DNA from 2 places in the Dietzia sp. KRD202 genome. Region 1 is predicted to be linked to the other one. Evidence: predicted binding sites of a transcription regulator. Region 1 holds the regulator's gene; the other holds the start of a gene.

Region 1 (4,343 bases):
ACGGAATCCACCTCGTGGCGTGCGCCACGGAGGACGAGCGTCGATCCACTCAGGCGTCGGCGGTGCTCACGCTGGTCTCGGCAGGCCTGGTCTCCGCGGCGTCGATTCTGCGCGGCCGTCCGGTCCAGCAGCGACTCGCGCTCACCCAGTACCCGCACGGCGGGATGGAATCCCTGGTGTCGGATGCCTCGCTCGCCGCGAGTGGGCGGATCATCGCCCGGCGAAAGGGCGCACCGGTTCTCACGGTCGCGGAGTTCCACGAACTCCAGGTCACTGCGCGGGCGGAGGTCCCCGGTGCGGTGGCGTCCGCGATCTCGTCGGCGGTTCCCGCGCTGATGTCCGCCCAGTCCGTGTCGGGCCGTCTGGCGGAGGCGCCGGCAGACGTCGCCGACGAGGTCCGTCCTTCACTGGACTTCCTCGTCGGGCGCGGATTCCTCGCGCGCCATCCCTCGGATGTGCTTCCACATCTGGAGCGACATGTACGGGCAATCGGCCTCCGGTTGGACCTCGCCGAGAAGTCACCCGCCCGGCACGGCGAACTCACGGCGAAGCTGAACCGCTCCGAGTCGATCGTCGAGGAGGCGTGCGCCGCGCTGCGACAGCGGCCGGGTGGCGCACGGGCGTGCCGGGACCTGCGGTGGATGCTCGCCGAGTACCGGGTGGGACTGTTCGCGCAGTCGCTTGGTACCGCCCGGCCGGTATCGGCAGAGCGGATCGACAAGGCGGTGGCGGCTGCGCTCGCCCCGCGGTCGTCCCGATGATGCCGCGTGGTCAGCGGCTCGCGCGGCGCTCCCGGAGGGCGATGATCTCGCGTTCGAAGTCGTCGGCCGAGCTGAACTGCTTGTACACGGACGCGAACCGCAGGTAGGCGACTTCGTCCAGATCCTGCAGAGGGCCCAGGATGGCGAGCCCGATCTCGTGGGCGGGAACCTCGGACGCACCGCCGGATCTCACAGCGTCCTCGACCTGTTGGGCGAGGCGACGCAGAGCGTCCTCGTCAACCGATCGTCCCTGGCACGCGCGGCGGACACCGCGGACGACCTTGTCCCGACTGAACGCCTCGGTCACCCCGTTACGTTTGAGAACCGTCAGCAGAGGCGTCTCCAGCGTCGTGAACCGGTGTCCACACCGGGGGCACTCCCGGCGACGCCGGATCGCCTGACCCTCGTCGACGGATCGTGAGTCGATTACCCGGGAGTCCTCGTGGTGGCATGTCGGGCAGTACATTCCCGTGGGGCCCTTCGTCGACCGGAGTTCACGCGTCCCGGATCGTGCCTGACGAAACGCGGGGGCGGTAGACCACCGCCCACGGTCCATTCTAGGAGGCCCGCTGCCCGGTCACGCGTAGGCGGGTCCACCGAGGAAGGCCACTGCGAGAAGCATGATCACGCCGAATGCGATCCCGCACGCCAGTAGCGCCCAGGCCGGCACGTCGTCGACGACCCCGGTGGACACCGGTGCCTCGACGTGGCACGCCCGCACGCGGTCCGTGGAGACCGGGCGCACGAGCACACGGCGACCCGGGGCGACCGACGTGACGGCGGCCGGACGGGCGGCTATCCGCGGCCGATCGAGATACTCCGCGCGCGAGGACGTGACGGCGGGCCGACTGCCCTCCGGTCGGGCCAGGGTGCGTCGCGGCGCACGGGTGGACCGCACCGACACGTCACCGGGCCGGTCGAGGTGCGCGACCCGTCCACGATGGTCGTCGGGGCAGACCTCGGTCCACCGCGCGGCCGGACGTGTGTGGGACTGAAGCTCGACAACGGTCATGGTGGCTCCCTACTCGATACGGTGTGCGATGGTGCTTCGCACACCTGTATGTGTTCCTCAGTACATCTGTTCGAATCCGAACTCCCCTAGAGTTGTATCACGCGACTCCGACATGGTCACGATTCACAGAGGAATTTCTTCGAACACCTGTGTGGCGCGCCGCAGTCCTTGGCACTAGGGTGTAGACAGATCACAACGTCGAACATCCATTCGCCGAAGGGACCACACGAGATGCCGAAGCCCGATTTCGAGTCGCTGACGGACCGACAGAAGAGCGTTCTGCTCCACATCCACGACACCGTCAAGGAGCGTGGTTATCCGCCGAGCATCCGGGAGATCGGGGACGCGGTCGGCTTGCAGTCCACGTCGTCGGTGGCGCATCAACTCCGCACGCTGGAGAAGAAGGGCTTCCTGACGCGGGATCCGCACAAGCCGCGGGCGGTCGACGTCCACGGTGTCCCGGGGCAGAAGTCACGGGGCCGTCGCTCACCTGCTCCGGAGCCCCAGCGTCCGGGCGGAGCGGTCGAGCCCGTTTACGTCCCCGTGCTCGGCCGGATCGCGGCGGGCGGGCCCATCCTCGCGGAGCAAGCCGTCGAGGAGATCTTCCCCCTGCCGTCGGACCTCGTCGGCTCAGGTGATCTGTTCATGCTCAAGGTCGTGGGCGAGTCGATGATCGACGCCGCCATCTGCGATGGCGACTACGTGGTGGTCAGGCGGCAGAACGTCGCGGACAACGGGGAGATCGTCGCCGCCATGATCGACGGGGAGGCGACGGTCAAGACTTTCCGGAACGACTCGAGCGGAGTCTGGTTGCTGCCCCACAATCCGTCGTTCAGCCCGATTCCGGGCGAGCACGCGACGATCCTGGGCAAGGTCGTGACAGTGTTCCGGAAACTCTGAGTCCCGGTTCGAACGACGCGCCGCCCGTCCCCGCAGGGGTCAGGCGGCGCCGTCATGTGGACCGCGGGCGGCGAACTCGTCCAGTTCGCCGGCCACGGACGCGGGCAGTCGGACCACCAGCCGGGTTCCGTCCTGGGTGTGTTCCTCCTCGACCACCGCGCCCTCGGCGTGGACCCGCGACACCACGTCCCCGCGGGAGTACGGGACGGACAGGGTCACCTCGGTGTCCCCGGAGGCGACGATCTGCGTGATTCGCTCGAGGAGTTCGTCGACACCCTGCCCGGTGACCGCCGAGACGAACACGGCGTCGGGCAGCGCGTGGTGCAACTCGGTGAGGACCACGGGATCCGCGGCGTCGATCTTGTTGATCACCAGGAGTTCCCGAGGCCGCTCCGCGTTCTGCTCCTCGACCACCTCGTTGATCACCTTGCGCACCGCCTCGATCTGGCGGAGCGGGAAGGCATCCGAACCATCCACGACGTGGAGGAGCAACTCGGAGTCGACGACCTCTTCCAGTGTGGACCTGAACGCCTCGACCAACTGGGTCGGCAGGTGTCGGACGAATCCCACGGTGTCCGTGAAGACGACTGCTCTGCCGTCAGGCAACTCGGCCTTGCGCGTGGTCGGGTCGAGTGTGGCGAACAGGGCGTTCTGAACCAGGACGCCGGCTCCGGTGATCCTGTTGAGCAGGCTCGACTTCCCGGCGTTCGTGTATCCGGCGATGGCGATGGATGGCACCGGAGTGGAACGCCGTCGGTGCCGTTTGGTGTCCCGGGCCTGCTTCATACCCTTGATGTCCCGGCGCAGACGGGCCATCCGCTCGCGGATCCGACGCCGATCGGTCTCGATCTTGGTCTCACCCGGGCCACGGAGGCCGACGCCGCCGTTGCTCCCGGCACGACCGCCCGCCTGGCGGGACAGCGACTCGCCCCACCCACGCAGACGGGGGAGCATGTACTCCATCTGGGCGAGGGTCACCTGGGCCTTGCCCTCACGGCTGGTGGCGTGCTGCGCGAAGATGTCGAGGATCAGCGCGGTACGGTCGATGACCTTCACGTTGACCGCCTTCTCCAGCGCGAGCAACTGTCCAGGGGTGAGTTCGCCGTCGCAGATGACGGTGTCCGCGCCGGTCGCGGCGATCACGTCCTTGAGGACGCTGACCTTGCCCGACCCGATGTATGTGGCGGCATCGGGCTTGTCGCGGCGCTGGATGAGCGCATCGCAGACCTCCGATCCCGCGGTCTCGGCGAGCTGGGCGAGCTCGTCCATCGCGGCGTCCGCCTGCGCGGCGGACCCTTCGGTCCAGACACCGACGAGCACGACCCGTTCGAGTCGGAGCTGGCGGTACTCGGCGTCGTTGACGTCCTGGAGTTCGGTGGAGAGCCCCGCCACCCGGCGCATCGAGGATCTCTCCTCGAGCTGGAAATCACCGATGGACGGATCGAGGTCGCGTGTCGGCCGGTCAGCGGCCGTGTGATCAGTAGTCATTCGGGTTCATCTTCTCACACCGGGCCCCCCGGTGTCCCGTGCGAGACGGTGTGCTACCGACCACGGTGGTAATGACCGCGGGCGACGAGTGTGGACGGCCCGGTGAGCGAGGACCCGGCCTCGGTGAGTGAGACCTCCACCTCGCCGCCGGGGACCACCACGACGACGTCGCCCGTCGCCTC
Region 2 (4,343 bases), on a different contig from region 1:
GGTTTGCCTCGATGGTGTGTCCGCCCCGCTGGGGGTCGGCGTGATCAAACGGCACCACATGGTCCAGATCACAGGCCTCGGCCGGGATCGCGCAGCCGGGGTGGCGGCAGGTGCCGTCCCGCAGCCGGATCCGGCGGGCCAACTGGGCACTGGGCCGGTATTTCAGGGCGGCGCGGGCGTCATCGGCGGCGCCGATGTGGGGATCGATGGGCTCGAAGGTGGCGCCGTCGCTGGTGGCGAGCATGTCGAGCAGGGCCTGCAGGGCGGCCTGGCCGGTGCGGGTGAACTCCACCCGGGCGCCGCCAGCGTCGCGGGCGTGGTTGCCGGTGGCGATGACGGTGACCTTCGGCCGCAACGCCACCCCACCGGTCCCGCCGGGGCGGGCCGCGGTGCCGGCCGTGGCGGCGTCGCCGCACACCAGAGACATCAGGGCGTCGGCGCGACGCTCGGCGATCGAGTAATCCTCGACCTCGCCAGAGCCGCCGGTGCCGGTGTTGGTGTCGGTGTCGGTGTCGGGGTTGGCGGTGTCGGCTTGGGTGTCGGCGTACTTGTGGTCTTTCACGCGCTGGTCGAGGGCCTCGGCCAGGACGGCGGCTTCCTCGGTGGCCAGGATCGCCGAGACACTGGACATGCCGTCGACGCCCTTGTGGAACCGCACCCCGCGGGTGCGGGCCGCTTCCTGACGGCGCAAGCGGATGCCGTTCGCGTCGTAGCGGGCGATGATCGCATCGACGTTGCCGCGGATGGCTTTCTCACCCAACCGCACCCCGCCCTCGATCGCGGCGAGATACTCCTCGACGACCTGCCGCTGCACCGCCTCGAGCACATCGACGTGGACGGTGGCCATCTGCGAGGCCAGGATATTCGCGGCCTGCAGATCCAGCCGCCCCTGCGCCATCGCGGACAGGATCGCCGGATACCGCAGGTGCAGATCGAGGGCGAAGGTGATCATCCGTTCGGCCCGGCCCGTCGAGATCGCCATCGCCGACACCACGTACCCGGCCGCGACATCGATCGGATCGAGCACCGCATGCCCGGGCCGACACTCGCCGCCGCCCGCACCGGACTCCTCCCGGCGCTGGCATTCGACAAACAACTCGTAACAGGCCACGAACCGGCGCGCCGCCGCACGATTCTCGCCCATCCACCCCTCCCGCGCCGCCGCCCGCAACCCCGACAGCGACACGGGCGCCGCGGAACCGGAGCCGCCACCAAACGAGGGCGAGCCACCGGACGGGGATGGGGACGGGCCACCGGCCGCGGTGTCTGCGTTTCCGCCCATGTGCTCCACCCCCTGACCGTCTGGCTACCTGGTGTCGAATCTGTGTTCTATGATACGCACATACATTCGAACAAGCAAGGGTTTTCCTCCAGCGCACCGGGGGAGCACCGGAGGAGCACAGGAGACGCGCTGGGGGTCGAGCAGCTAGGCCGAATCGCGCGGTTCCGGGCCGACGACGTCGAAGAGCATGGCGGTGAACTGCCCGTCGGTGTCGAGTTGACGACGGTGGAGGCGGAGCCGACGGGGGAGCAGGGGGCGGCCGTAGCCGAGGACCACCGCGCACTGGTGGATCCACACCCGGTCGAGCAGGCCGAGATCGGCGAACTGGCCGGCGAGGTCGCCTCCACCGACCACCCAGACGTCCCGCCCTGCCGCGGCCTCGACGAGGCGGGGGTGCAGGTCGGCGATATCGCCGGCGAAGTATTCCACGCCGTCGACGGGGTCGAGGTCCCGGTGGGTGACGACCCAGGTGGGCTGGGAGTACGGCCAGACGAACGGCTGGCCGTCCTTGGTGAGATCCCGGCGGACCCACTCGAAGGTGTTCGCACCGCAGACGATCGAGCCGACGCCGGCGAAGAACCGGTCGAAGTGGAGCTCGGGCACCGACTCGTCATCGGCCCCGGCAGTCGACCCCGGCGCGGCGCCTCCGGGAGTGGCGAACAGCCAGGAGAGGCTTTCGTCGTCGTCGGCGATGTACCCGTCGAGGCTCGTCGCGGTGCAGTAGATCGTGGCCATGCTCAAGAATCGCACGGTGGCGCGCCCCGCGCGAGGGGGACGGCGCACCCCGCTGAGCGGGCCGGGCGCACGAGCCGGCGCGGGAGACGGCGCCGGTGCGGGCGTCAGCGCCGGCCGCGTGCCTCGCGGTAGATCTCGACCAGGGAGTCCGTGGAGGAATCGAAGGTGGGGCCCGGGTGGGTGTCGGCGGTGAGGGCGCCCAGCAACTCGCCGGCCTGGGCCTTGCCCAGCTCGACGCCCCACTGGTCGAACGCGTTGATGCCGAGGATCGCGGCCTGGGTGAACACGATGTGTTCGTACAGGGCGATGAGCTGGCCGAGGACGCCCGGCGAGAGCGACGGCGCGAGGATCGTGGTGGACGGCCGGTTCCCGGGCATGACCTTGTGCGGCGCGAGGGTCGGGTCGACGCCGTCGGCGAGGACCTCCTCTTCGGTCTTGCCGAACGCCAGGACCCGCGACTGCGCGAACAGGTTGGCCATGAGCAGGTCGTGCATGGACACCGCGTCCGACCCGTCGGTGGGGTGGGCGTCCAGGTCCGTGCCCGGGCGGGCGATCCCGATGAAATCGACGGGAACCAGCTGGGTGCCCTGGTGGAGGAGCTGGAAGAACGCGTGCTGGCCGTTGGTGCCGGGCTCGCCCCAGTAGACCTCGCCGGTGGGGTAGGTGACATCGGAGCCGTCGAGCCGGACCGACTTGCCGAGCGACTCCATGGTCAGCTGCTGCAGGTAGGCCGGGAACCGTCGGAGGTCCTGGGCGTAGGGGATCACGGCCTTGGACTGCGACCCGAGGAAGCACGTGTACCAGATCCCCAGCAGCGCCATGAGGACCGGTGCGTTGTGCTCGGGCGCCTCGGTGGCGAAGTGCTCGTCCATCGTGTGGAAGCCCTCGAGCAGTTCGATGAACGCCGGTGGCCCCACCGTGATCATCACCGACAGCCCGATGGCGGAGGAGACGGAATATCGTCCACCGACCCAGTCCCAGAACTCGAACATCTTGTCCGCCGCGATGCCGAAGTCGGCGACCTTCTCGGCGGCGGTGGAGACGGCGACGAAGTGCGAGGCGATCGCGTCGTCGGAGCCCAGGGCCTCCACGAAGTGGCGGCGCGCCGCGTGCGCGTTGGCCATGGTCTCCTGGGTGGTGAACGTCTTGGACGCCACCACCACCAGGGTCGTTGCCGGGTTGATCTCCGCGAGCGTGGCCGAGAGGTCGGCGGGGTCGACGTTGGAGACGTACCTGGCGCTGATGCCGGCCGTCCGGAACTGCCGCAGGGCGCTGTCGACCATCACCGGGCCAAGGTCGGAGCCCCCGATGCCGATGTTGAGCACCGTGTCGATCCGCTCGCCCGTGTGTCCGGTCCACTCGCCGGAGCGGACGCGGTCGGAGAAGTCGGCCATGCGTGTGAGTACCGCGTGGACGTCGGCCACCACGTTCCGGTCGTCGACGACGAGTTCGGCATCGGGCGGAAGACGCAGCGCAGTGTGGAGAACCGCGCGATCCTCGGTCGTGTTGATGCGGTCGCCCCGGAACATCGCGGCCCGCTGCGCCGGCAGCCGGGCGGCGTGGGCGAGTTCGAGCAGGGCGGACAGGATCTCGTCGGTGACCAGATGTTTGGACAGGTCCACGTGCAGATCGCCCGCGGTGACCGACATCCGGCGGCCGCGGTCCGGGTCGGCGTCGAACAGCTCCCGCAGAGACACCTCGCCGATCGACGGAACCAGGTTCTCCACCGCTGTCCACTGCTTCGTCGTGCTGATGTCGGTCATGGCTTCGAGGCTAACCGGGAATAACGGCGGGCCGCGGGCCGTTCCGGCGATGTGACCCCCGTAGTTCCTCCCGACGCCCCCATCGCCCGCCAGGCCGAGCGACTCATCGAGCTCGGCGTGCCCGAGCTCGCCGGAATCACGGCCGACCAACTGCGGGCCCACGCCCGCGCCCTGCCTGCCGGACCCGGTGACAGCGAAGGCGGTGGCGGGTCCGTGCTGGCCGTCCACCCGTCCCTGGTGCCCACCGCGCGACTGGCCACCCTCATGCGCCGCGACGGTAAGGCGGGCTTCGTCGTCGTCGACATGACCGACCTGGCCGAGTTCGTGCCCACCGACGGCGTCCACGTCCCGGACGCCCCGTTGTACCTGGTGGGGGACGTGACACGCGACGACGACATGCTGGACTGGACGCCCACCGACGCCCACACCGAGATGGACGCCCGGGGTCGTACCCCGCTCACCGTCTCCGAGGGGATCAGCTGGCTGCTTCAGCGCCCCGACCTACTGGAGCCCGGGAAGTGCTTCATGTGCATCGGCTCACGCAAACCCAAGAAGGGCGGCGG

What was found. Region 1 encodes LexA, which represses DNA repair genes until DNA is damaged. Its sites were predicted from a motif close to CGAACANNTGTTCG; they were not measured.
Region 2: the regulator LexA is predicted to act here: its motif matches at 1,338-1,351, upstream of J1M64_RS17050 (HNH endonuclease signature motif containing protein).

Annotation. Positions count from the first base shown of each region.
Region 1 covers NZ_JABFAN010000005.1:82,694-87,036, forward strand. Annotated here, with positions in the region: gene hrpA (ATP-dependent RNA helicase HrpA) at 1-761, shown strand, start outside; gene nrdR (transcriptional regulator NrdR) at 772-1,227, opposite strand; gene J1M64_RS01175 (hypothetical protein) at 1,339-1,773, opposite strand; gene lexA (transcriptional repressor LexA) at 1,963-2,673, shown strand; gene hflX (GTPase HflX) at 2,713-4,161, opposite strand; gene dapF (diaminopimelate epimerase) at 4,215-4,343, opposite strand, start outside.
Region 2 covers NZ_JABFAN010000019.1:289,210-293,552, forward strand. Annotated here, with positions in the region: gene J1M64_RS17050 (HNH endonuclease signature motif containing protein) at 1-1,144, opposite strand, end outside; gene J1M64_RS17055 (dihydrofolate reductase family protein) at 1,427-2,017, opposite strand; gene pgi (glucose-6-phosphate isomerase) at 2,122-3,780, opposite strand; gene J1M64_RS17065 (DUF5701 family protein) at 3,832-4,343, shown strand, end outside.